2 regions of the Pseudoxanthomonas indica genome follow, and region 1 is predicted to be linked to the other one. Evidence: predicted binding sites of a transcription regulator. Region 1 holds the regulator's gene; the other holds the start of a gene.
The links. The regulator FliA, encoded in region 1, starts transcription of late flagellar genes. The targets are predictions, from matches to a motif close to TAAAGTTTNNCNNNCNNNGGCCGATAA.

Region 1 (11,419 bases):
ACAACAGGTCCAGCAGGTACGAATCCAGCGCGGGTACGGCATTCATGCAGCTTGCTCCAGCTCCCCGCGTTCGCTGGCCAGCAACCAGTCGAGGGCACGCCGATAGGCCGACAGGCCACGGCCGGGATACTGCGCCGGCGGCATGGACTGGGTCAGCACATCGACATTGCAGATGCGGGTGTCATTGGGGATGGCGTCTTCCCACACGCGTGCACCGTGCTGCTCCTGCATCTGCCGGAGCGTTTCGTTGCCGGTGCGGGTGCGCTTGTCGTGCAGGGTGGGCAGGATCGAGACCGGCAGCGGGCGCTGGCGCGAGCGTTCGATCATGTCGGTGGTGCGGCACATGCCGGTCAGGCCGTGCATGGCCAGCGGTTCGGTCTGGGTGGGGATGATCACGCGGTCGGCGGCGGCCAACGCATTGACCATCAGCAGGCCCAACGTGGGCGGGCAGTCGAACAACACGTAGTCATAAGCCTGCCCCCCCCGCGCCAGCGCGCTGGACAGGGCCAGGCCCAGGCCGGGCTGGGTGGCGCTGCGCCGTTCCAGCGTGGCCAGCGAGGTCTGCGCGGCGACGAAGGACAGGTTTTCGATTTCGGTGGCCCGTACCAGTGGCGCCAGCTCGGCGCCTTCGGGATTGAACAGTTCCATCACTCCGCTGGGCGGCGGATCGGCGGGCACGCCAAAGGCCCGGCTCAACGACGAATGCGGGTCCAGATCGATCAGCAGCACGCGGAAGCCGCGCATTGCCAGGCCACGGCCCAGGGCCAAAGTGGTGGTGGTCTTGCCCACGCCGCCTTTCTGGTTGGCGATTGCCCACACGCGCATCAGTTGGATCCTCCGGTTACGGTCGGCGCCAACGCTGCAGCGTCAGCGGCCGTGGCCGGCGTCAGGGGACCGGCCTCATCGAGGGTGCCTTGCAAGTTCGGTGCCGCGGCGATCGCCGGCAGTCCGCCGCCACCGCCCTCGGCCTTGCCTTCCCCGGCCAGGATCACCAGCAGCACGCGACGGTTGCTGTTGCGGCCCTCCAGGGTGGCGTTGTCGCCGATCGGGCGGAATTCGCCGTAGCCGATCATCGCCAGCCGCTCCGGCGGAATGCCGTCGCGCACGAACAGGTGCACCACGCTGGCCGCACGCGCGGCCGACAGCTCCCAGTTGGAGGGGAACTGATAGGTGCGGATCGGACGATCGTCGGTATAGCCTTCCACCCGTACGCCGTTGGGAACATTGATCAGCACATCGGCCAGCTTGGACACGGTGTCCTGCGCGGCCGGTTCCAGCGCCGCGGAACCGGTGGGAAACAGGATGTCGCTGTTGATCTGCACTTCCAGCCACAGCTGGGCGCGGCGGATGACCACCATTTTCTGGTCCACCAGCGGCTTCATCGCCTTTTCGATGTCCGAGGCGATGCGATCCAGCTCGCGCTCGGCGTTCTGCATGCCCTGCGCACTGACGCTCATGTTCATCTGCGAGGCCATCGCCGCCAGCAGGGTGACGTTGGGGGCAGGCGAGGGCGCCGACGGGCCCTGCTTGGCGCCGGACTTGATCGGCGAGGGGCGATCGAAATCCGCACCCTGCAGCTGGTGATTGCCCACCTGCACCGGATTGATGGTGCGCGGCGCGCCGCCGAAAGCGGCGGTCAGGGCATCGGCCATCACCCGGTACTTGCCTTCGTTGACCGTGGAGATCGCGTACATGACCACGAAGAACGCCAGCAGCAGGGTCATCAGATCCGCGTAGGGGATCGCCCAGGCTTCGTGGTTGGTGTGTTCTTCGTGTTTCTTGCGGCGCGCCATGATCCCGGCCCCTTAGTGCAGGAAGCCGGCCAGCTTGGATTCGATGTTGCGCGGATTCTCGCCCTGGGCGATCGCGATCAACCCCTCGATGATCATCTCGCGCTCACGGGTGCGGCCACCGATGACGCTCTTGAGCTTGTTGGCCATCGGCAGGAAGAACAGGTTGGCCGAGGCGATGCCGTAGATGGTGGCGGTGAACGCCGCGGCGATGCCGTGGCCCAGCTTGGACGGATCGGCCAGGTTCTTCATCACCGCGATCAGGCCGAATACCGCACCGATGATGCCCAGCGTGGGCGCGTACACGCCCATGGCTTCGAACACCTTGGCGGCGGCCAGATCCTGGTGTTCCTGGCTGTCCAGATCGATTTCCAGCATGTGCCGGATGGCTTCCGGCTCCAGGCCGTCGACCAGCATCTGCAGGCCCTTCTTGAGGAACGGATCTTCCTGCTCGGCGACCAGCGGCTCCAGCCCGAGCAGACCCTGCTTGCGGGCCACATTGCTCCACTCGACGATCTGCTGGATCAGTCCTTCGCGCTCATTGGTGGGCGGGCGGATCACCCACTTGGCGATGGCCACCGCATGCTTGAACACCTTCGGCGGCGTATGCACCAGGATGGCTGCGACGGTGCCGAGGATGACGATGACGAAGGCGGCCGACGACCACAGCGAGGCCACGCCCGCACCCTTGAGGATGCTGCCACCGACCAGGGCGACCAGCGCCAGCAGTAGTCCGACGAGACTGAAGATATCCATGTGAAGGAATATCGGCGGGTGTAATGGGAACTTGAGCTGGCGACCCTCTCCCGGAGGGAGAGGAAGAGGGGGAAGGGCTTACGCCACCTGGCGCAGGCCGTCCACGTCCAGGATCAGGGCCATGCGGCCGTCGCCAATCAGGGTGGCGCCGGCATAGCCGGGCAGGCCGCGCACGGCGCGCGGTAGCGGCTTGATTACCACCTCCTCGCGGCCGCGCACCTGATCCACGACCAGGCCGAAGCGCTGGTCGCCCATCTGCAACACCACGATGGTGAGCAGCGGGGTCTTGGTCACCTGCACGCCCAGCCAGCGGCGCAGATCCACCAGCGGCAAGGTGGTGGCGCCGCGATCCAGCACCGCCTGGCCATCGAAATAGCGCAGGCTGGCATCCGGCGCATGCAGCACTTCCAGCACGCGCGCCAGCGGCAACGCATAGACCGGGTCGCCGGCCTGCACCAGCAGGGTCGGCAGGATCGCCAGCGTCAGCGGCACGCGGATCAGGAAGCGGCTGCCGCGTCCGAGCTGGGAATAGATCTGGATCTGCCCGCTCAGTTCGCGGATGCGTGACTGCACCACGTCCATGCCGACGCCACGGCCGGAGATGTCGGTGATCTCGGTCTTGGTGGAAAAGCCCGGCAGGAAGATCAGCTGCAGGCATTCGTCATGCGACAGGCGCGCGGCGGACTCGGGATCAATCAGGCCCTTTTCCAGCGCCTTGTCGCGCAGGCGTTCGGGATCTATGCCGGCGCCGTCGTCGCGGATTTCAATGGTGACGTAGTCGCCTTCCTGCTGCGCGGCCAGGCGGACTTGGCCACAGCGCGGCTTGCCCGCAGCTTCGCGCAGGGCCGGCACTTCCACGCCGTGATCGATGGCGTTGCGGACCAGATGCACCAGCGGATCGGCCAGCGCTTCGACCAGGTTGCGATCCAGCTCGGTCTCGGCACCGATCAATTCCAGATCCACTTCCTTCTGCAAGGAGCGGGCGACATCGCGCGCCACCTTGGGGAAGCGCGAGAACACCTTGCCGACCGGCTGCATGCGCGTGCGCATGACCGCGTTCTGCAGGCGTGCGGTGGCGATATCCAGGCTGCTGACCGCGCGGTCCAGTTCCTCGTCGCGCAGGCGCGCGCGCAGGGTCTTGAGGCGGTTGCGCGAGAGCACCAGTTCGCCGACCAGGTTGACGATCGCATCCAGCCGCTTGGTGTCCACGCGGATGGTCTGCTCGGCTTCGCTGGCGCGCGCGGCCGGCTTGCCCGCTGCGCTGGCCGGGGTGGCGCGCGGCTTCGGCGCAGCGGCAGGCGCCGTGGCGGCAGGCGCGGCGATCGCGCCCTGCAGCTGATCGAGCAGGGCGTCGAATTCTTCTTCGTTGATGTCCTCGCCCGCCTGCGCAGGCGCTGCTGTGGCCGGTTTGGCCGCCACCGGCGCCGGCTTGGGTGCGGCGCCAGTCACGTCGAACTGCGCGATCAGCGTGGCCGGTGCATGCGGCGGATCTTCGTTGGCGCCCACTGCATCGAGCATCTGCTGCAGCCAGTCGAGCGACTGCTGCGCGGCGTCGAAATGATCCGCTTCCAGCGAGGCCTTGCCCGAGCGCACCAGGCCGAGCGCTTCTTCAGCCGCGTGGCACAGGTTGACCATCGGGGTGATCGCCAGGAAGCCGGCGCCGCCCTTGAGCGTGTGGAAGCCGCGGAACACCGCGTTGAGCTGCTGCTTGTCGGCGGGATCCTGTTCCAGCGTCACCAGCTGCTCGCCCAGGCGATCCAGGATCTCCTGCGCTTCAATCAGGAAGTCGGCGGCGATTTCGGGGGTGACGGCGGACATGCGTGCTTCTCTTACAGGCCAAGACCCGACAACAGATCATCCGCGTCATCCTGCGAGTACGCGTTCTTGTCCAGTCCGTTGACGGCCGGGCCGGACAGGGCGTTGTCCTTCTTTTCCGGCGGCGGCAGGCCGAGTGCGCCAAAACCTTCGTGCACGCGGCGGACGATGCCGGCGACGCGACGGATGATCTGCCCGGTGAGGTCCTGGTAGCTCTGCGCCAGCGCCATTTCCGACAGGCCGCTGCGGATGCCATCCACCAGCTGCGTCTGTTCGGCGCTGAGCGGGCTGGCCTTGAGCTGATCGGCCAGGCCGCGGCATTGCTCGGCCAGGTCGAGGGTCTTGTGGCTGGCCTGTTCGGTCATTTCGACCACGTGATCCAGGCGCGCGCAGGCGTCGTCCAGACCATGGCTGTCATGGGTGGGCGGCAGTTCGCCCAGCGTCTGCGCCAGTTCGCGGGCCAGCCGGCCCAGGCCCTGCATCATCGGCTGCGTGCGCCAGGCGGCAATCGCATCCAGTTCGCGGCGCCAGCCGGCTTCATCGCCTTCCTGCAGGGCATCCAGCGCGTGCTGGAGTTTTTCCACCAGCGCCGCGCGGGCGCTGGAAGCATCAATGACTGCGGCCATCAGGCAGCCGCTCCCAGGCGCTCGAAGATCTTGCCCAGCTTCTCTTCCAGGGTCTGCGCGGTGAACGGTTTGATGATGTAGCCGTTCACGCCGTTCTGCGCGGCCTCGATGATCTGTTCGCGCTTGGCCTCGGCGGTGACCATCAGCACCGGCAGGTGCTTGAAGCGGTCATCGGCGCGGATCGCCTTGAGCAGGTCGATGCCGGTCATGCCGGGCATGTTCCAGTCGGTGACCACGAATTCGAAGTTGCCCTGCGCCAGCGCCTGGATGGCGGTCGAACCGTCGTCGGCCTCGGCGGTGTTGGTGTAACCCAGATCGTTGAGCAGGTTCTTGATGATGCGGCGCATCGTCGAGAAGTCGTCCACGATCAGGATTCGCATGTTCTTGTTGGCGGTCACTCGGTACTCCGGGGCAATGCTATTGGGCAGGGTGGTTCGGAACGGATATCGGCGGGGATCCGGAGAAGTTTAGTGAGGGGGTGAAAGCGGCCCTCAATCGTCCTCGATGCCGGCGTCGACCTTTTCGTACACGTCCAGCCGGCCGCGCAGGCGCAGCATGGCCTGGCCGTGGATCTGGCAGACCCGCGACTCGCTGACCCCCAGCACGGCGCCGATTTCCTTCAGGTTCAATTCCTGCTCGTAGTACATGGACAGCACCAGCTGCTCGCGCTCGGGCAGTTGGCCGATGGCCTTGACCAGCTGGGTGCGGAACTCGCCGCGCTCCAGGTTCTGCTGCGGGCTGGGGCCACCGGTGACATGGGTCTGCGGTTCGCCATGGTCTTCGACGTGCGATTCCAGGCTCAACACCTGGCCACGCGCGGCGTCTTCCAGCAGGCGCAGGTATTCCGGCAACGGCATCTCCATCGCCGAGGCGACTTCGGTGGCGATGGCGGCGCGGCCGGTGCGCTGTTCGATTTCGCGCACGGTGGAGGCGGCCTGGCGGGCGCGCCGGTGCACCGAACGCGGCACCCAGTCGCCGCGGCGGATTTCATCGATCATCGAGCCGCGGATGCGGATCGAGGCGAAGGTCTCGAACGAGGCGCCCTGTTCGGCGTCGTAGCTGCGCGAGGCTTCAATCAGACCGATCATGCCGGCCTGGATCAGATCATCGACCTCCACGCTGGCCGGCAGGCGTGCGGCCAGGTGATGGGCGATGCGCCGTACCAGGTCCGCATGCACGGTGACGGCATCGGTGGCCGCGCTTTTCTGCACGGCACGGTATTGGGCGGCAGCACCGGTATTCATGCAGGCACGCTCCGGTTGATCATGCGTTCGACGAAGAATTCGACATTGCCGCGCGCGGCGGTCGGCGGCTGCCAACGGGCGGCCAGGCGCGCGATTTCGTTGATGGCGCGGGCCGACGGGCTGCCCGGATAGGCCTTCACCACCGCCTGCTGGCGCTGCACGGCGCGGCGCAGCCAGTCGTCCTGCGGCACCGCGCCCATGTAGTGCAGGGCCACGTCGCCGAGGAAGCGTTCGCACACCCGCGCCAGTTTTTCGTACAACTTGCGGCCCTCGTTGGGGTCGCGGACCATATTGGCGATCACGTGCACGCGATCGACGCCGCGTTCGCGCGAGAGCACCTTGATCAAGGCGTAGGCATCGGTGATCGAGGCCGGCTCATCGCAGACCACCACCACGGTGTCCTGCGCGGCCTGGCAGAAGGTCAGCACGCTGTCGGTGATGCCGGCGGCGGTATCCACCACCATCACGTCCAGCTGGCGCTGCAGTTCCGAGAACACATTGACCAGGCCGACGTGCTCGGCCGAGGACAGCTCGGCCATGTGCCGGAAACCCGACGAGGCCGGGACGATCAGCAGGCCATCCGGGCCTCCCAGCAGCACGTCCTCCAACTGGCAGCGATGCGCGACCAGATCGGCCAGGGTGAACTTGGGGGTCAGGCCCAGCAGCACGTCGACATTGGCCAGGCCCAGGTCGGCGTCCATCAGCAGGGTGCGCTTGCCCATCTCGGCCAGCGAAGCGGCCAGGTTGACCGACACGTTGGTCTTGCCCACACCACCCTTGCCACCGGTGATCGCAATGACCCGCACCGGATGGAACGCGCCGGCCATCGGCGGCGTGTTGCGCGGATTGGTCTGCAACAGGTGGGACTCATGCGACATGGATGTTCTCCGCGGGGATGGCTTCGTCGGCTTCGCGACGCAATTGGTCAAGACGCAGTACAAGGTTGGCGGCGTTGGCGCGGTGCAGGTCTTCCGGCACGCGCTGACCGTCGGTGATCCAGGCCATCGGCAACTGGTGGTCGACGATCACCGACAGCGGGCTGCCCAGGCGACCGGTTTCATCGACCTTGGTCAGCACCACGCCCTTGGGGCGCACGGCGCTGAAGCGGCGCACCACTTCATCCAGATCGGCGTAGTGGGAGTTGGCCGGCAGCACCAGCAGGGTGTGGATCTGTCCGGCCGCGCGCAGCCAGTTGAGCTGGCCGACCAGGTTGCGGTCGCGCTGGCCCAGGCCGGCGGTGTCGATCAGCACCAGCTTGTAGTCGGCCAGGCGCTCCAGCACCTGCGCCAGCTTGATGTCGCTGTCGGCTTCGTATACGGCGATGCCGAGCTGGCGACCGTAGCTGTGCAACTGTTCGCGGCCACCCACGCGCACGGTGTCGGTGGTGACCAGCGCCACGTCGCGCGGGCTGTTGGCTTCGGCGAACGCCGCGGCCAGCTTGGCGATGGTGGTGGTCTTGCCGGCGCCGGTCGGGCCGACCAGGGCGATCACGCCGCCAGTGAGCAGCGGATCCTGCGCCATGACGGGCAGCTTCTTCGACAGCAGGCCCAGCATCAGGCCACGGCCGCGATGCAGTTCGGTGTCGGCGGGAATCTGCAGCGCCACGTCGCGGGTGATGCCGGCATCGAAACCGTAGTCTTCCAGCAGTTCCATCGCCTGCGAACGCACCGGAGAACCCTTCAGGCGCTCGTCGGTCAGGCGGTGCATCTCGTCTTCGATCATGCCGCGCATCGCGGCCAGCTCGGCGCGCATGGCGGCCAGCTGCTCATCGTTCTCGCGGGCGCGGATCGGATCGTTGTCGGTAACCAGTGCAACCGCCGGGGCAGTAGCCGTTGCAACCGTCGCAGCCGCAACCGTCGTCGTTGCCTGGGAAACATCCGCAGCCGATGCTGCGGCTCCTTCTCCCGCTTGCGGGAGAAGGTTGGGATGAGGGGAAGACGAAGCCAGAATCGCCTCAGCCTTCGCCACATCATCCGCAGTCACCGCGGCAACCGCACGCGCCGTGCCATTCACGCCCGGCACCGCCGGCAAACTCGCCGCCAACCGCGCAGCAAACGAGTCCGGCTTGATCTCGAACTTCGCCGGCTCGCTGGCAGGCAACACAAAATCGTCTTCCTGCTCGTATCCACCCAACGGCTCCGGCGACGGAATACCGGCGTACAGCGATTCGCCATCACGCGCATCGGCGCCCTTGCGGTCACCGCGCAGGCTTTCACGCAGGAAGGCGGGCAGGGCGTCCAGGTCTTCGGCCGGCGCGGCCGGCTTCTTCGGCGCTTGCGGCTTCAGCTGGGCCAGCAGTTCAAACGCGGTCGGAATTTCGTTGGCAGCCTGCTCGGCCGCGATGTCCTGCGCCGGCTTGCCAAGAGGCTTGCGGCTGAAAGGACTGCTGACCGGTGCATCGTCCATCGCCGGCTTGTTGTTCGGCGTGTTGCGCTGGAAGTAAGCGGCCGCGGCCTGCGCGGGCGACAGCGGCGCGTCCTGGCGATTCGATTCGGCGCGCGGCGCGGCACGGTGCAGGTCGTCGGTGCGGGTCTGCGCATCACGCTGCGTGGCCGCCGGGCGTGCGAAAGAAGGAGCGGGCGGAGCAGCCGGTTCGGCCGGGCGCATCGCGTCCAGCGTGCGCTGCACCAGTGCTTCGTCGTAATTGGATGCGGCGACGATTTCCACGCCGTCATCAGTCATGCGGTTGGACAGGATGACCGCATCCGGGCCGTGTTCCTGGCGGACCAGGGCGAAGGCGGTGCGCATGTCCGGGGCGACGAAGCGTTTGATTTTCATGGTTTGGCGCTCTGGTAAACCGCTGGGTTCTGCTGATGAATCAACTGATGGTGCCCACCAACTTCAGTCGCTTGTCCTCCGGCACTTCGCTGTAGGACAGGACCGACAACGTGGGGACGCTGTGGCGGACCAGCCGCGCCAACGCAGCGCGTACTGTTCCTGGCACCAACACCACCGCCGGTTCACTCTTGGCGTCCTGTTGGGTCACGCAGTCCGCAAGGGATTGGTGCAGCCTTTCGGCCAGACCAGGTTCCAGCGCGGCGCCGGTGCCTTGCACGCTGTCTTGCAAGACGCGTTCCAGTTGCGGCGCCAAGGTATAGACGGGCAGTTCGGGCGACATGCCGGAGATTTCCTGCACGATGAAGCGGCCCAGGCCATTGCGTACCGCCGCGGTGAGCGCGGCCGGGTCGGCGTTCTGCGGGGCGAACTCCACCAGCTGCTCGACGATGCGACGCAGTTGGCGAATCGGCACGCGCTCGATGAGCAGGTTCTGCAGCACGCGCACCACGGTGGCCAGTGGCAGCGACTTGGGCGTCAGATCTTCGACGAGCTTGGGCGCGCTCTTGCCCAGCGTGGCCAGCAGCTGCTGCACTTCCTCATGGCCCAGCAGTTCCGGCGCGTGTTCGCGCACCAGATGCGAGAGGTGGGTGGCCACCACGGTGGCGGCGTCGACCACGGTGTAGCCCAGCGATTCGGCCAGCGCGTGCTGGTGCGGCTGGATCCAGGTGGCGTCCAGGCCGAAGGCCGGATCGCGGCCGGGGATGCCCTCCAGCGTGCCGAAGGCGCCGCCCGGGTCCAATGCCAGTTCGCGGTCCGGATGGATTTCCGCCGTGGCCACTGGCACGCCGTGCACCAGCAGGCGGTAGCCGTTGGAGGGCAGCTCCAGGTTGTCGCGGATATGCACGGGCGGAATCAGGAAGCCCAGATCCTGGGTGAGCTTGCGGCGCACCGCCTTGATGCGCGACATCAGCTCGCCGCCCTGGTTCTTGTCGACCAGGGGAATCAAGCGGTAGCCCACTTCCAGGCCCAGCGGATCGACCGGACGTACTTCGTCCCAGGTCAGCTCGGCGTTGGGATTGCTGGCGCTGGCGCCGCCCGGCGCGGGCAGGGCGGGGTTGTCACCGTCGGCTTCGCTGCCGCCGGCCTGCTGTTTCTTGTAGAGCTTCCACGCGATGTAGCCCAGCACCGCGGCCAGCGTCAAAAACACGACATTGGGCATGCCCGGCACGATGCCGACCAGGCCCATGATGGTCGCGGCCACGGCCAGCGCCTTGTGCTGGCCGAACACCTGGCCCACCATCGCCCCGCCCATGTCCTGGGCGCGCGAGGCGCGGGTGACCAGCATGGCCACCGAGGAGGACACCAGCAGCGCCGGCAACTGCGCGACCAGGCCGTCACCGATGGACAGCAGGGTGTAGATCTTGGCCGCTTCGCCCACCGGCAGTCCGTGCTGCAGCACGCCGATGGCCAGGCCGCCAATCAGGTTGATGAAGAGAATCAGGATGCCGGCGATGGCGTCGCCACGGATGAACTTGCTGGCGCCGTCCATCGCGCCGTAGAAGTCGGCTTCCTCGCGCACTTCCTCGCGGCGGGCCTTGGCTTCCTCGCGGGTCAGCAGGCCGGCGTTGAGGTCGGCGTCGATGGCCATCTGCTTGCCGGGCATCGCGTCCAGGATGAAGCGCGCCGACACTTCCGAAATACGGCCCGCACCCTTGGTGATGACCACGAAGTTGATGATGGTCAGGATGGCGAACACCACCAGGCCGACGGCGAAATTGCCGCCCACCACCACCTCGCCGAAGGCTTCGATGACCCGGCCGGCGGCACCGTGGCCGTCCTGGCCGTGCAGCAGCACCACCCGGGTGGAGGCCACGTTGAGCGCCAGGCGCAGCATCGTGGTCATCAGCAGCACGATCGGGAAGATCGTGAAATCCAGCGGCCGGCGCACGTACACCACCGCCAGCAGCACCACCAGCGAGATGGCGATGTTGAAGCTGAAAAGCGCATCCAGCACCGGCGGCGCCAGCGGGATGATGACCATGGCCAGCATGGCCAGCACGATCAACGGCGCGCCCAGGCCGGCACGCAGCAGGTCCATCACCCGCGAATTGGGTCGCACGTTCGCGCTCATGCCGGCTTGCCTTCGTCGACTTCAACGGAGGGCATGTCCGGGTGCTGGGCCACGGTACCGGCGCGCCAGGCGCGCAGCTGGTAGACGTAGGACAGGATCTGGGCGACGGCGGTATACAGTCTCACGGGGATTTCCCGGCCAAGTTGGCTTTCCCGATACAAGGCGCGTGCCAAAGGCGGCGAGGCCACGATGGCCACCTTGTGCGCCTCGGCCACCTCGCGGATGCGCAGGGCCACTTCGTCCACGCCCTTGGCCACCACGCGGGGGGCGCCCATCTGG
Region 2 (11,419 bases), on a different contig from region 1:
GGGCAAGGTGCAGGATGTGCGCCTGCAGACCACCGGTGCGCTGGCGCTGTCGATTTCCCGCGTGGGCCTGGGCGCAGGCAATGAAGCCGCGCACGTGGTGAAGTGCCCGTAATCGACGTGTGGGCGGGAGCCGTTTGGCTCCCGCTCCGCGCGATGGGCCGGCGCCCTGGAAGGGGCCAATCTTAAGAATTTACTAATACGCGCTGGCGACGCTGCGTTTCTCCATACGAGGGAGATCGCCCGTGTTCGATTCCCGCACCCAGCAACGCGCTGCCGCGCTAGTCGCGCTGGCCTATGTCGGCATCCAGTCGTTCCAGTGGTTCGTGTTTTCGCGCTTGCCGGAAACCAGCGACGCCGCCGCCGCCCTGCTGCAGGGCCCGCACCCGCTCAATATCGCGCGCGCGCTGACGATGCTGTTCTCGTTTGTCGGCCTGGCCTATTTGTTCCTGGTGACATGCGGCATCGTGGCGCGGCGAAGTCCGGCCACGGCGGTGGCGGCGGGCCTGGGCTTCCTGGTGTTCTGCGTGATGGAATTGCAGCTGCGCTCGGTCGAGTTGTTCCATGTGTTCCTGGCGCTGCCGCAGCAGTACCTGGCCGCTGCCACGGCCGCGCAGCAGTCGCAGGTGCTGCACGATGCGGCGCAGTTTCAGGCCATCCAGCACGCGCTGTACTTTCCCCTGGGCCTGTCCTGGCTGCTCGCCAGCGCGCTGGTCTGTTTCGCCCTGCGTGGCAGCCGTTTCGACGGCTTGGCGCGTTGGGCCTTTGGTTTGAATGCGCTGCGGCTGCTGCTGCGGATGCTCGATGTCTACGTGTTCGGCCCGCACTTCGACGCGCTCTATTCCACGCTGTACCTGCCGCTGGTGTGGCTGAGCTTCGTGCCGTTGGCGATCTGGCTGTGGCGCCGCGAGCCGGCAGCGCAGGCCGGCCCCCAACGCGCGCCATAGAAAGGCCCCGGCCAGCATCGGCCGGGGCCCGTTCCCCCTCAATCGCGACAGGGGCGTGTCGCTACTCTTCCTCTTCGTCTTGCCCCGGACGCGGTTGCTGCGCAGAGCGTTGCGGTTCCTGGGGTTCTTGATCCTGCGAACGTGGCGGTTGCGTGTTCATCGACTTTCCGGGGGAAGGCGGACGGCGTCCGCGGGAACAGTACCTTCCACGCCGGCGCATGAAAACCGCGTGCGTACGCGCGCATGAATGGCGCGTTGAGCCTGCCATTCGTCGGCAGGCGAGCGCGCCCGCCCCGTTCAGTCGCTCTCGCCGCGCCCCTGGGCCTTGGCTCGCTGGATGACGGCCTTGAGCAAGTCGCGATCCGCATGCCGGGAAATGGCGATGGCGCCCAAGGCCAGGGCCTGCTCGCGCAGTTCCGTGGTGACATCGTAGTGGGCGCCGCTGGTCTTGTTCTGGAAGGCGCGGCGCGGCAGGCCCAGGCGCTGGGCCATCGCGTGCAATTCATCGAGGTGGTCGGCCATCAGGTGCGCCCAGCGCTGGCCGCGCCAGGCATGCACCGCATCGTCGACGTAGACAGTCATCGATGTCAGCGCGGCGTGCGCACCATGCGATCCAGCAGGTGCTCCAGGATCGCGTCCATGTCGCCACACTTGCCCATGTGCACGGGCGAGGTCTGGATGATCGCGCTGCGTTTGGCGGTCAGCCAGTGGAAACGCGCGCGCTGGGGCAGCAGGCCAATCGGACCGGCCTGTGCACCGCCCTCGCAGATGCGCGGGAGGGTGTCCAGGTGGCGACGCAGGGAGTCGATGTCGATGCCGGGGTCGAGCGCGCGCAGGCGCGCTTCGTCCAGCTCGATGCGCGCCTGCAGGTAGCCGCTGCGCTCGCACGACAGGATGATGCCGACGTTGATGAACTCCTCGCGTTCCACCCGTGGCACCACCCGGATCACCGCGTAGTCGTAGCTATCAAGCGCGTGCACGCTGGGCCTCCTGCGCGAACGCATGCGGCAGCGCCAGGCGCTGCTGCAGGTAGTGGGTGTAGGCGGCGCGTTGCTGCTCAGGCGTGCCGAAGGCGTCGCCGCCCTGCAGCCAGGCATCGGGTACCTGCGCGACGATGTCGGCCAGGCGTTGCGGGCTCAGCCGGGCCGACAAGCGCGCATCCGCAGCGGCGATGTCATCGGCCAGCGGCAGCAGCACGTGATCCTTGACGAGCGGGAATGCTTTGCCCGCGCCGGAGGTGTCGCCATCCCAGCCATGGTGGAAGTACAACGAAGCACCGTGATCGATCAGCCACAGCTGGCGATGCCAGATCAGCAGGTTGGGATTGCGCACGGTGCGGTCGACATTGCTGATGAAGGCGTCGAACCAGACGATTTCCGAGGCCAGCTGCGCCGCCGGCTGCTCGGCCAACGCATCGAAATTGGCAGCGCCGGGCAGGTAGTCCAGCGCCAGGTTGAGGCCGGCGCTGGCCTTGATCAGGTCCTGGATTTCCGGGTCGCCCTCGGTGCGGGCGAGGTCGGCATCCAGTTCCACCAGTACGATTTCCGGAACCGGCAGTTGCAGGGTGCGGGCGATTTCGCCGGCGATCAGTTCGGCCACCAGCGCGCGCGGGCCCTGGCCGGCGCCGCGGAACTTGAGCACGTACATGCCCAGATCATCGGCCTCGATCACGGCGGGCATGGAGCCGCCTTCGCGCAGCGGGGTGACGTAGCGGGTGGCGGTGATGGTGCGCAGGGGCATGCGGACAGGATAACCGCTCACTGCTCCTTCCCCCGCTTGCGGGGGAAGGCTGGGATGGGGGCGCTCTTGGCGCGGAGCGATCCGGACTTCGTTCTGCCCCACCCCAACCCTCCCCCGCAAGCGGGAGAGGGGGCAGAAGCACATCCATCAAGCAAAGTGCTTAGTCGTGACCGCTGGAGGCGCCGGCCGATGGCGACGCTGCAGGTGCATGGGTCGGTATGGCCGCAGGTGCGCTGTGCAACGCCGCTACACGCGAGGCGGTAGGTGCGGGAGTGGCTGCTGACGCCGCCGCCGACACCGCTGCGTTGGCAGGCGCCGCAACTCCCGGCGCCAAAGCACTCGTATCCACATCCGCCACCGGCGCGCCCAGCACCATGCCACTGTCGTTCAAGGCCATCGCTTCGGCGGCCTTGGTCATTACCACGATACTGATGCGGCGGTTGATCGGGTTCTGCGGGTTCTGCTTGTCGAACAGCACCGAGGACGACAGGCCGACCACGCGGGTCACCTTGTCTTCCTGCATGCCGCCCTCCACCAGCGCGCGGCGGGCGGCGTTGGCGCGATCAGCGCTCAGCTCCCAGTTGCTGTAGCCGGGTCGCGCGTAGGCGGTCAGGTCGGTGTGGCCGGTCAGGCTGATCCGGTTCGGCACGCGATTGATGAAGCCCGCCAGCTCGTGGAGGATGTCGCCCGTATACGGCTTCAACTTGGAACTGCCCAGGTCGAACATCGGGCGATTCTGCTTGTCGACAATCTGGATGCGCAGGCCTTCCGGGCTGATGTCCAGCAGCAGCTGATCCTTGAATGGTTCCAGTGCCTGGCTCTTGCTGATTGCTTCTTCCAGCGCCTGCATCAGTTCTTCCAGGCGTTGCTTGTCCTGCGCGCGTTCCTCGGCCTGGGCGGCGGCTTTCTCCAGCGGACTCTGCTGGCCGTTGTCGTTCTGGGCGTCCTTCTTGCCGAACGGGTCTTCGCCGTCGCCGCGCGGCACTTCCATGGTGCCGCCCAGCTTGATCATCGAGGTGCTGGCGCCGCCCGGGCCCATCGGGCCGGGCGCGGGCGAGAAGCTCTTGCCCACCAGCGGGCTGGGGTTCTTGAAGTACTCCGAGATCGCCGCGCGTTCCTTGTTGGTGGTCGCGCCCACCAGCCACATCACCATGAAGAAGGCCATCATGGCGGTGACGAAGTCGGCATACGCCACCTTCCAGCTGCCGCCGTGGTGACCGCCGCCGTGGACCTTCTTGACCCGGCGGACGACAACGACCGTGGACTTCTCGCTCATGGCGGCTTACTTCGTGCCTTTGAGGTGATTCTCGAACTCGGCGAATTGCGGACGCACGTTCGAGGGCAGGGTCTTGCGCGCGAACTCCAGCGCCACCTTGGGGTTGTAGCCACGCAGGCAGGCCAGCAGCGCGGTCTTGACGCTCTCGTAGATGCGCGCGTCCTGTTCGGCTTGTGCCTCGATGGATGCCGCCAGCGGGCCGACGAATCCGTAGGCCAGCAGGATGCCCAGGAAGGTGCCGACCAGCGCCGCGGCCACGTGCGCGCCGACCAGGGCGATGTCGCCGCCAATCGAACCCATGGTGGTGATGATGCCCAGCACTGCAGCGACGATGCCGAAACCGGGCAGGCCGTCGGCGACCTTGGTCAGCGCATGCGCCGGCGCCATCATTTCGTGATGGTGCTTTTCCAGCTCCAGTTCCAGCAGTGGCTCCAGCTCGTGCGGCTCGATGTTGCTACCCACCATCAACCGCAGACAGTCGGTGATGAAGTCCATCAGGTGGTGGTCGGCCAGGATCTTGGGGTACTTGTTGAATACGTCGCTGGAGGCGGGCGCGTCCACATGCGATTCCAGCGAGATGAAACCCTCGCGGCGCGCCTTGTTGAGCAGCTCGTACATCAGCGTGAGCACGTCCAGATAGTCGGACGACTTGTAGCGCACGCCCTTGAACACGCTGACCAGCGAGAGCAGGGTGGCCTTCACCACCTTGGGCGGGTTGCTCATCATGAAAGCGCCAAAGGCGGCGCCGCCGATGATCACCAGTTCGAACGGCTGCCAGAGCGCGCCGATTTTGCCGTGCGAGGCGACAAAGCCGCCCAGCACACTGGCGATGACGACCAGGATTCCAACAAAAATGAGCATGGACGTGACACGGAGGGGAGTACCTTGGTTTCGGCCGCGAAGGGGGAAACTTGAACAGGGAAATCGACCTGGCCGGCCCGGTGGTTTCGCCTCGTCGAGGCTCACCGATGCTCACCGGCGACCCCGGTAATGGCCCTGTCAGGGGCGCTCCGACGGTTCAGGTCGAGCGTGCCATTCCCAGTCGCCGCAGCAGCAGGTAGACGCCCAGGCTGGACAGGCCGCCCAGGAAGATCGCCGTCCAGGCGCCGGCGCGATGGTCGGCGAAGGGCAGGCCATGCAGGTTCATGCCAAACACGCCCACCACCAGGCTGGGCGGCAGCAACAGGGCGGTGATCATCGACAGCACGTACAGATGCCGGTTGGTGCGCTCGGCCAGCTTGGCGGCCACTTCGTCCTGCAGCAGGCGGGCACGTTCCTGCACCGTGGCCACGTCGCCGTCCAGATCGTCGAAGCGCTGGCCCAGCCGCGACACCATGCCCATCAGTTCCTGACCCGGCTCGTCGACCGCAAGCGTGCGTTGCTCGACCTGTTTCAACACCCGCCGCATTGCGGTCAGCGGGCGGTGCAGGCGCACGCTCTGGTGGCGCAGCTGCGCCAGATCGCGGCGCTCATCGCCGATGGCATCGGCCAGCACCCGGTCTTCCACCCGATCCAGGGTGGTGGCCAGGGTGTCGATGGCGCGCTCGGTATCGCTCGCGAACTGCTCGACGATGGTTTCCAACACGCCCAACGGACTTGCCTGGCGTTCCCCGGCGATGCAGCGGCGGCGCACGGTTTCCACGGAGCGCAAAGGTTGTCGTCGGGCGGTGACCAACAAGCCATCACCAAGGGCAAAGTGCAGCCAGCCCAGTCCATCGTGACCGCCGGGTGTCCGCGCACCGGGATCGCTGGCGCGTTGGTGCTCCCAATCCACGAAGATCCCGTACACGTCGTGATCCTGCCGTTGCAGAATCACGTGGGTGTCATGCGAGACCAAGGCTTCGCGTGCATCGTCGCCCAGCGGCAACCGCGCCACGCTCTGCGCGGTACGCGCGTCGCTCAGGTTGAAATGCAGCCAGCGCCAATCGCCGCGGGCACAAGGCGCGTCCAAGCCGGCTTCGTCGACTTCATTGGCGGTATCCAGATGCAACGCGTCAAAGCGCAACGCCCACAGCAAGCCGGGGCTGCTGGCAAATGGGGCGGCGGCATCGGAACGGACGAGCATGCGGTGCGCCTGCGCGCGAAGAAAGACAGTTTCGTGACGCGCAGGTTACGCAGGCAACATGCCGGTTTTGTGACAGTGGCGGCTCAACCGGTGGTGAACAGAAAGAGGCTGTCGCTGCGTTGGCGCAAGTTGGGCGCGGGTGTCGAATATCCTGTCGATGAGACGGGGAGCATCGATGTCGGAAGGCAACAGGGAAGTTTGCGACGCGGCCGAACTGGGTCCGTCCTGCCAGATGGCTTTGGCAAAGGAAAGTCGGCTGGATGGGCAAGAGCAAGCGCCGGGTCCGACGGGACCGGCGCAGCCATTCAGCCACTACATTTGCTACGTGGATGAAAGCGGCGACCATGGCCTGGAAACAGTTGACCCGAACTATCCGCTGTTTGTTCTCGCGTTCTGTGTCTTTCACAAGCGGCACTATGCGCAAGCAGTCGCGCCCGCCATCGAGACATTCAAGTTCCGGCACTTCGGACACGACACGATCGTTCTCCACGAGAATGAAATCCGCAAAGAGAAGGGCGAATTCAAGTTCAATGACCGCCAACACAAGCATGCCTTCATTGACGAGCTGACGCAGATCATCCAAAGCAGCAATTTCATCCTGCTGAGTTGTGTCATCGACAAGCTCAGGCTGCGGGAACGATCCCAACGGGAAGGTAACCCTTACCACCTGGCGCTGGGATTCTGCCTGGAGACGCTGTACGAGCTGATGTTGGAGAAGAAGCAGGAGGGGTTTCCCACGCATATCGTCGTGGAATGCAGGGGAAAGAAGGAGGATCGCGATTTGGCGCGGGAGTTCAGGCGCATTTGTGACGGGGCCAATCGCTGGGAAAAGCCGCTGCCATTCTTCATTGTCTTCGCGGACAAGAAGACCAACTCGTCTGGACTGCAGCTGGCGGATTTGGTGGCCCGCCCGATCGGGCTGTCCGTCCTGCGGCCCAACGAACGGAATCGAGCGTTTGAGGTCCTGCGGCAGAAGTTCTTCTGTCGCGGTGGACGACGCAACGTGGGCATGGGATTTGAAGGGTGCGGGCACAAGATTTTCCCGACCCCAGACAGCGAAAAGCCCCGGTGATCTCACCGAGGCTCTGACGCCGACCGGGAACTCCCAGTCCACTTGGATGCCACTCTAGGAGCCCGGACTGGATTTTTCAAGCGTTCAAGGCAAGCGGCCTTAGCCGGCGGCCAGCACCTCGCCTTCCGGCGCACCGCGTCCCATCCGGTCGGGCAGGGCCTCGCCCTCACCGGTGAAAGCCAGCGACACCGAATTCAGGCAATGGCGCTCATGGCTGGGCGGCGGGCCGTCGGGAAACACATGGCCCAGATGGCTGCCGCAGCGGGCGCAGACGATCTCGGTGCGGATCATGCCGTAACTGCTGTCGCGGATGCGGCCGATGTGGGCTTCGTCGAACGGGGCGAAGAAACTCGGCCAACCCGTACCGGAATCGAACTTGGCGCTGGAGCGGAACAACGGCAGGCCGCAGGTGCGGCAGGTGTAGACGCCCTCGCGCTTGTTGTCCAGGAAAATGCCGCAGAACGGCGCTTCGGTGCCATGTTGCAGCAGGACGCGGCGTTCCTCATCGCTGAGGTCGGCGACCAGCGTTTCGCGCTGGGCATCGCTGGGAGGAGTCAGATCAAACCGGCTCATCGGTGGGCCTCCAGGGGGAATACCACCGATATGGTGGTGCCGGCGCAGGCTTCAAGCCGCGCCGGCGTTGCGGTGCCGGCAAGGCGCGCGGGCTCAGACGCCCTTCTGCCCCAGTTCCTTGTTGATCCAGTCGTCCAGCATGCGCTTCTCGTAGCGCAGCGGGTCGGTATCGCTGACCAGGCCGCTGCCCATCAGGAAGGCGCTGTCGACCAGCTTGCGCTCGCCTTCGGAGATCACTTGGCCATCGGCGCCGGTGAGGCTGAAGTTCAAGGTCATCCGCGGCGGGTAGATATCCTTGATGATGCGCACCCGATCCAGGTTCATGCCGCGGCCCGGCTCATACATGCCGGCGCGACGGATGTCGGTGATGGTCACGTGCAGTTGCTGGCCGTTGGCGAGTTTCTTGCCGGCCTGCTTCTGCAGGTAAGTGGCCAGATCCACGACCCAGTTGCCCTGCGCGGCTTCCCAGCGGTTGCCGGAATAGCGGATGTCGGTGAACTGGTTGGGGTCGGTCCAGTCGACGCTGACCGCAGACGCGGTGGTCAGCTGGCGCGGATAGTCAGCATCGGTGACGCGCTTGCCGCGGGCGTCGGCGCTGCCGGCCACCGCCAGGGCCAACACCATCAGGGAAGTCAGGATCACGCGTTTCATGGCGGCGCTCCAGTGGGAATGTGAGTCTGATTCTGCGCTGCTGGCGGCGTCAGCGGCAACGCGCGCAGGCGCTCCGGCGCGCCTGCCGTCAATCTGCATTCATTTGCTGGACGCGGTTCGTTCAGCCCAACGGCCCGGCCTACGAAGCGCGCAGGCGCTCGACGTCGCGCAGCGGCGGTGCGCCGAACATGCGGCTGTATTCGCGGCTGAACTGCGACGGGCTCTCGTAGCCTACGCGGTGCCCTGCGGTGGCCGCGTCCACCACCTCGGCCAGCATCAGCCGGCGCGCTTCCTGCAGGCGCAGCTGTTTCTGGTATTGCAGGGGGCTCATGGTGGTCACCGCCTTGAAGTGGTGATGCAGGGCCGATGGACTCATGTGCACCTGCTCGGCGATGTGATCGATGCGCATCGGTTGCGCATAGTTCTGGCGCAGCCAACCAATCGCCTTGGCCACACGGTGGCCCTGGCTGTCGGGCATGGCGATATGGCGCAGGTTGCCGCCCTGATCGCTGCGTAGCAGGCGGTAATGGATTTCGCGGATCACCAGCGGCGCCAGCATGGCGATGTCCTGCGGTGCATCCAGCAGGCGCACCAGCCGCAGCACGGCATCGAGCAGTTCGGGATCGCAGCGGCTTACCGACAAACCGCGCGACGGCGGTGGCAGCGGCGCCGAGGCTTCCTCGGCCTTGGTGACCAGTGCGGCGATGTCGGCGGGCGGCAACTTCAGCACCAGCGACAGGTAAGGCTCTTCGGGCGTGGCGCGGATCACCTGGCCGGTGATCGGCAGATCCACCGAGGCCACCAGGTAACGGGAGGCGTCGTACTCGTACACGTCTTCGCCGAGCATGGTCTGCTTGCAGCCCTGCACGATCAGGCACAGCGCCGGGTCCTGGATGCCGCGCATCGGCTCACTCGGCGCACTCAGGCGCGCCATCCGCAGGCCTTCGATCGGCATCTCGTGGATGCCGTCGACCACGGTGAATCGTTCAATCAGCTCGGCCAGCTGGGCGCGGCGCATATCCACCAGGCTGTCCATGTCCGTGGCCGGTGCGGGAAGGGGGGAGGGGGCATTCGACATGTCCGGCAGTCTACGCGCGAGGCGCGTCAGCAGAAGGGGCGCAGCGCCTTTCGTGCAGGATCAGGCAATGACCGACGAGGAATGGGCAGGCCGCTGCGGGCGCCGGACCCGACCGGCAACAAAGCATTCCATCGTGCTGTCTTGCCGCCGTCGCAGGTGCGGAGTGAAATGGTCGGCCCTCACCTCCCACGAGTATCCCCCATGGAATATCGCTACCTGGGCGCTTCCGGCTTCCGCGTCCCCGCGCTGAGCTTCGGCACCGGCACCTTTGGCGGGCAAGGCGCCTTGTTCAGTTCATGGGGCCAGACCGACGTGGCCGAGGCCCGTCGCCTGATCGATGTCTGCCTGGACGCCGGCCTGAACCTGTTCGACAGCGCCGACGTGTACTCCAAGGGCGCGGCCGAATCCATCCTCGGCGAGGCCATCAAGGGCAAGCCGCGCGACTCGCTGTTGATCTCCACCAAGGCGACGTTCCGCTTCGACGAAGGCGAGAACAGCGTCGGCTCTTCGCGCTATCACCTGATTAACGCCGTCGATGCCGCGCTCAAGCGCCTGGGCACCGACTACATCGACCTCTTCCAGTTGCATGGCTTCGACGCGCGCACGCCGGTGGAAGAAGTGCTGTCCACCCTCGACAACCTGGTCCGCGCCGGCAAGATCCGTTACCTGGGCGTGTCCAACTTCTCCGGCTGGCACCTGATGAAGTCGCTGGCCGCCGCCGATCGCCATGGCTGGAGCCGTTACGTCGCGCACCAGGCGTATTACTCGCTGGTTGGTCGTGACTACGAGTGGGAACTGATGCCGCTGGCCGCCGACCAGGGCGTGGGTGCGGTGGTCTGGAGTCCGCTGGGCTGGGGTCGCCTGACCGGCAAGATCCGCCGCGGCCAGCCGCTGCCGGAAACCAGCCGCCTGCAATCCTCCACCAGCATCGAGTCCGGCCCGCCGGTGGATCAGGAGCACCTGTACAACGTGGTGGAGGTGCTGGACGAGATTGCCAAAGAGACCGGCAAGAGCGTGCCGCAGATCGCGCTCAACTGGCTGCTGCAGCGCCCGACCGTGTCGACCATCGTGGTCGGCGCGCGCAACGAGGAGCAGCTGAAGCAGAACCTCGGCGCGGTGGGCTGGAACCTGAGTGAAGACCAGGTCGCGCGCCTGGACGCCGCCAGCGCGGTGACCAAGCCGTATCCGTACTGGCACCAGGCCGGCTTCAAGTACCGCAATCCCACGCCGGTCTGATTGACCGTCATCCATGACCGTGCCTCCGCGCAGGCGGAGTCGACTTTTTCCAGGACTGCCATGACCCAGACCATCAAGATCGATTTTGTTTCCGACGTCGTGTGCCCCTGGTGCGCCATCGGCTTGCAGGCGCTGGAACAGGCCATCGCCCGCGTCGGCAGCGAGGTGCAGGTGGAACTGCACTTCCAGCCTTTTGAACTCAATCCGCAGATGGCCGCCGAAGGTGAAGACGTCACCGAGCATCTCACCAAGAAATACGGCATGACCGATGCACAGGCGCGCGAGAACGGCGAGGCGATCCGCCAGCGTGGTGAAGCGCTGGGTTTCCGTTTCGACATGGACCGTCGTCGTCGCATCGTCAACACCTTCGACGCGCATCGGCTGCTGCACTGGGCGGAGTTGGAAGGCCCCGCGCAACAACGCGCGCTCAAGCATGCGCTGTTGACCGCCTACTTCACTGACGGGCGCGATGTCTCGTCGCACGAGGTACTGCTGGACGTCGTGGCGTCGACGGAGCTCAACGCGGATCGCGCACGCGCGATTCTGGCTTCGGACGAATACGCCGAGGCGGTGCGTGCGCAGGAGACCTTCTACCAACAGCAGGGTATCCGTGCGGTGCCGTCGGTGGTGTTCAATGATCGCCACCTGATCCAGGGTGGGCAGCCGGTCGAGACCTTCGAACGCGCGCTGCGGCAGTTGGCGGCTCAATCATGAAAAAAAGTTCATCCACGGGAAAGGCCAGCGAGAGGCGGTCGCGCGCAACCTGAGCCGGCGATGGGAAACA

Region 2: a site for FliA is predicted at 4,849-4,875, ahead of motA (flagellar motor stator protein MotA). Genes of this name have one in related genera too.

Annotation. Positions count from the first base shown of each region.
Region 1 is NZ_FUZV01000002.1:1,313,044-1,324,462, forward strand. Features, by position in the region: gene B5X78_RS16715 (chemotaxis protein CheW) at 1-46, opposite strand, end outside; gene B5X78_RS16720 (ParA family protein) at 43-825, opposite strand; gene motD (flagellar motor protein MotD) at 825-1,793, opposite strand; gene B5X78_RS16730 (flagellar motor protein) at 1,806-2,546, opposite strand; gene B5X78_RS16735 (chemotaxis protein CheA) at 2,625-4,364, opposite strand; gene B5X78_RS16740 (protein phosphatase CheZ) at 4,376-4,987, opposite strand; gene B5X78_RS16745 (chemotaxis response regulator CheY) at 4,987-5,367, opposite strand; gene B5X78_RS16750 (RNA polymerase sigma factor FliA) at 5,479-6,231, opposite strand; gene B5X78_RS16755 (MinD/ParA family protein) at 6,228-7,058, opposite strand; gene flhF (flagellar biosynthesis GTPase FlhF) at 7,099-9,009, opposite strand; gene flhA (flagellar biosynthesis protein FlhA) at 9,050-11,140, opposite strand; gene flhB (flagellar biosynthesis protein FlhB) at 11,137-11,419, opposite strand, start outside.
Region 2 is NZ_FUZV01000001.1:1,468,859-1,480,277, reverse strand. Features, by position in the region: gene B5X78_RS07155 (glycoside hydrolase family 3 protein) at 1-112, shown strand, start outside; gene B5X78_RS07150 (hypothetical protein) at 243-944, shown strand; gene B5X78_RS07145 (DUF4031 domain-containing protein) at 1,242-1,526, opposite strand; gene B5X78_RS07140 (DUF3037 domain-containing protein) at 1,532-1,924, opposite strand; gene B5X78_RS07135 (HipA family kinase) at 1,911-2,678, opposite strand; gene motB (flagellar motor protein MotB) at 2,845-3,960, opposite strand; gene motA (flagellar motor stator protein MotA) at 3,967-4,821, opposite strand; gene B5X78_RS07120 (CorA family divalent cation transporter) at 4,979-6,025, opposite strand; gene B5X78_RS07115 (DUF3800 domain-containing protein) at 6,201-7,097, shown strand; gene msrB (peptide-methionine (R)-S-oxide reductase MsrB) at 7,197-7,670, opposite strand; gene B5X78_RS07105 (DUF3016 domain-containing protein) at 7,764-8,321, opposite strand; gene B5X78_RS07100 (AraC family transcriptional regulator) at 8,461-9,399, opposite strand; gene B5X78_RS07095 (aldo/keto reductase) at 9,601-10,635, shown strand; gene B5X78_RS07090 (DsbA family oxidoreductase) at 10,696-11,349, shown strand.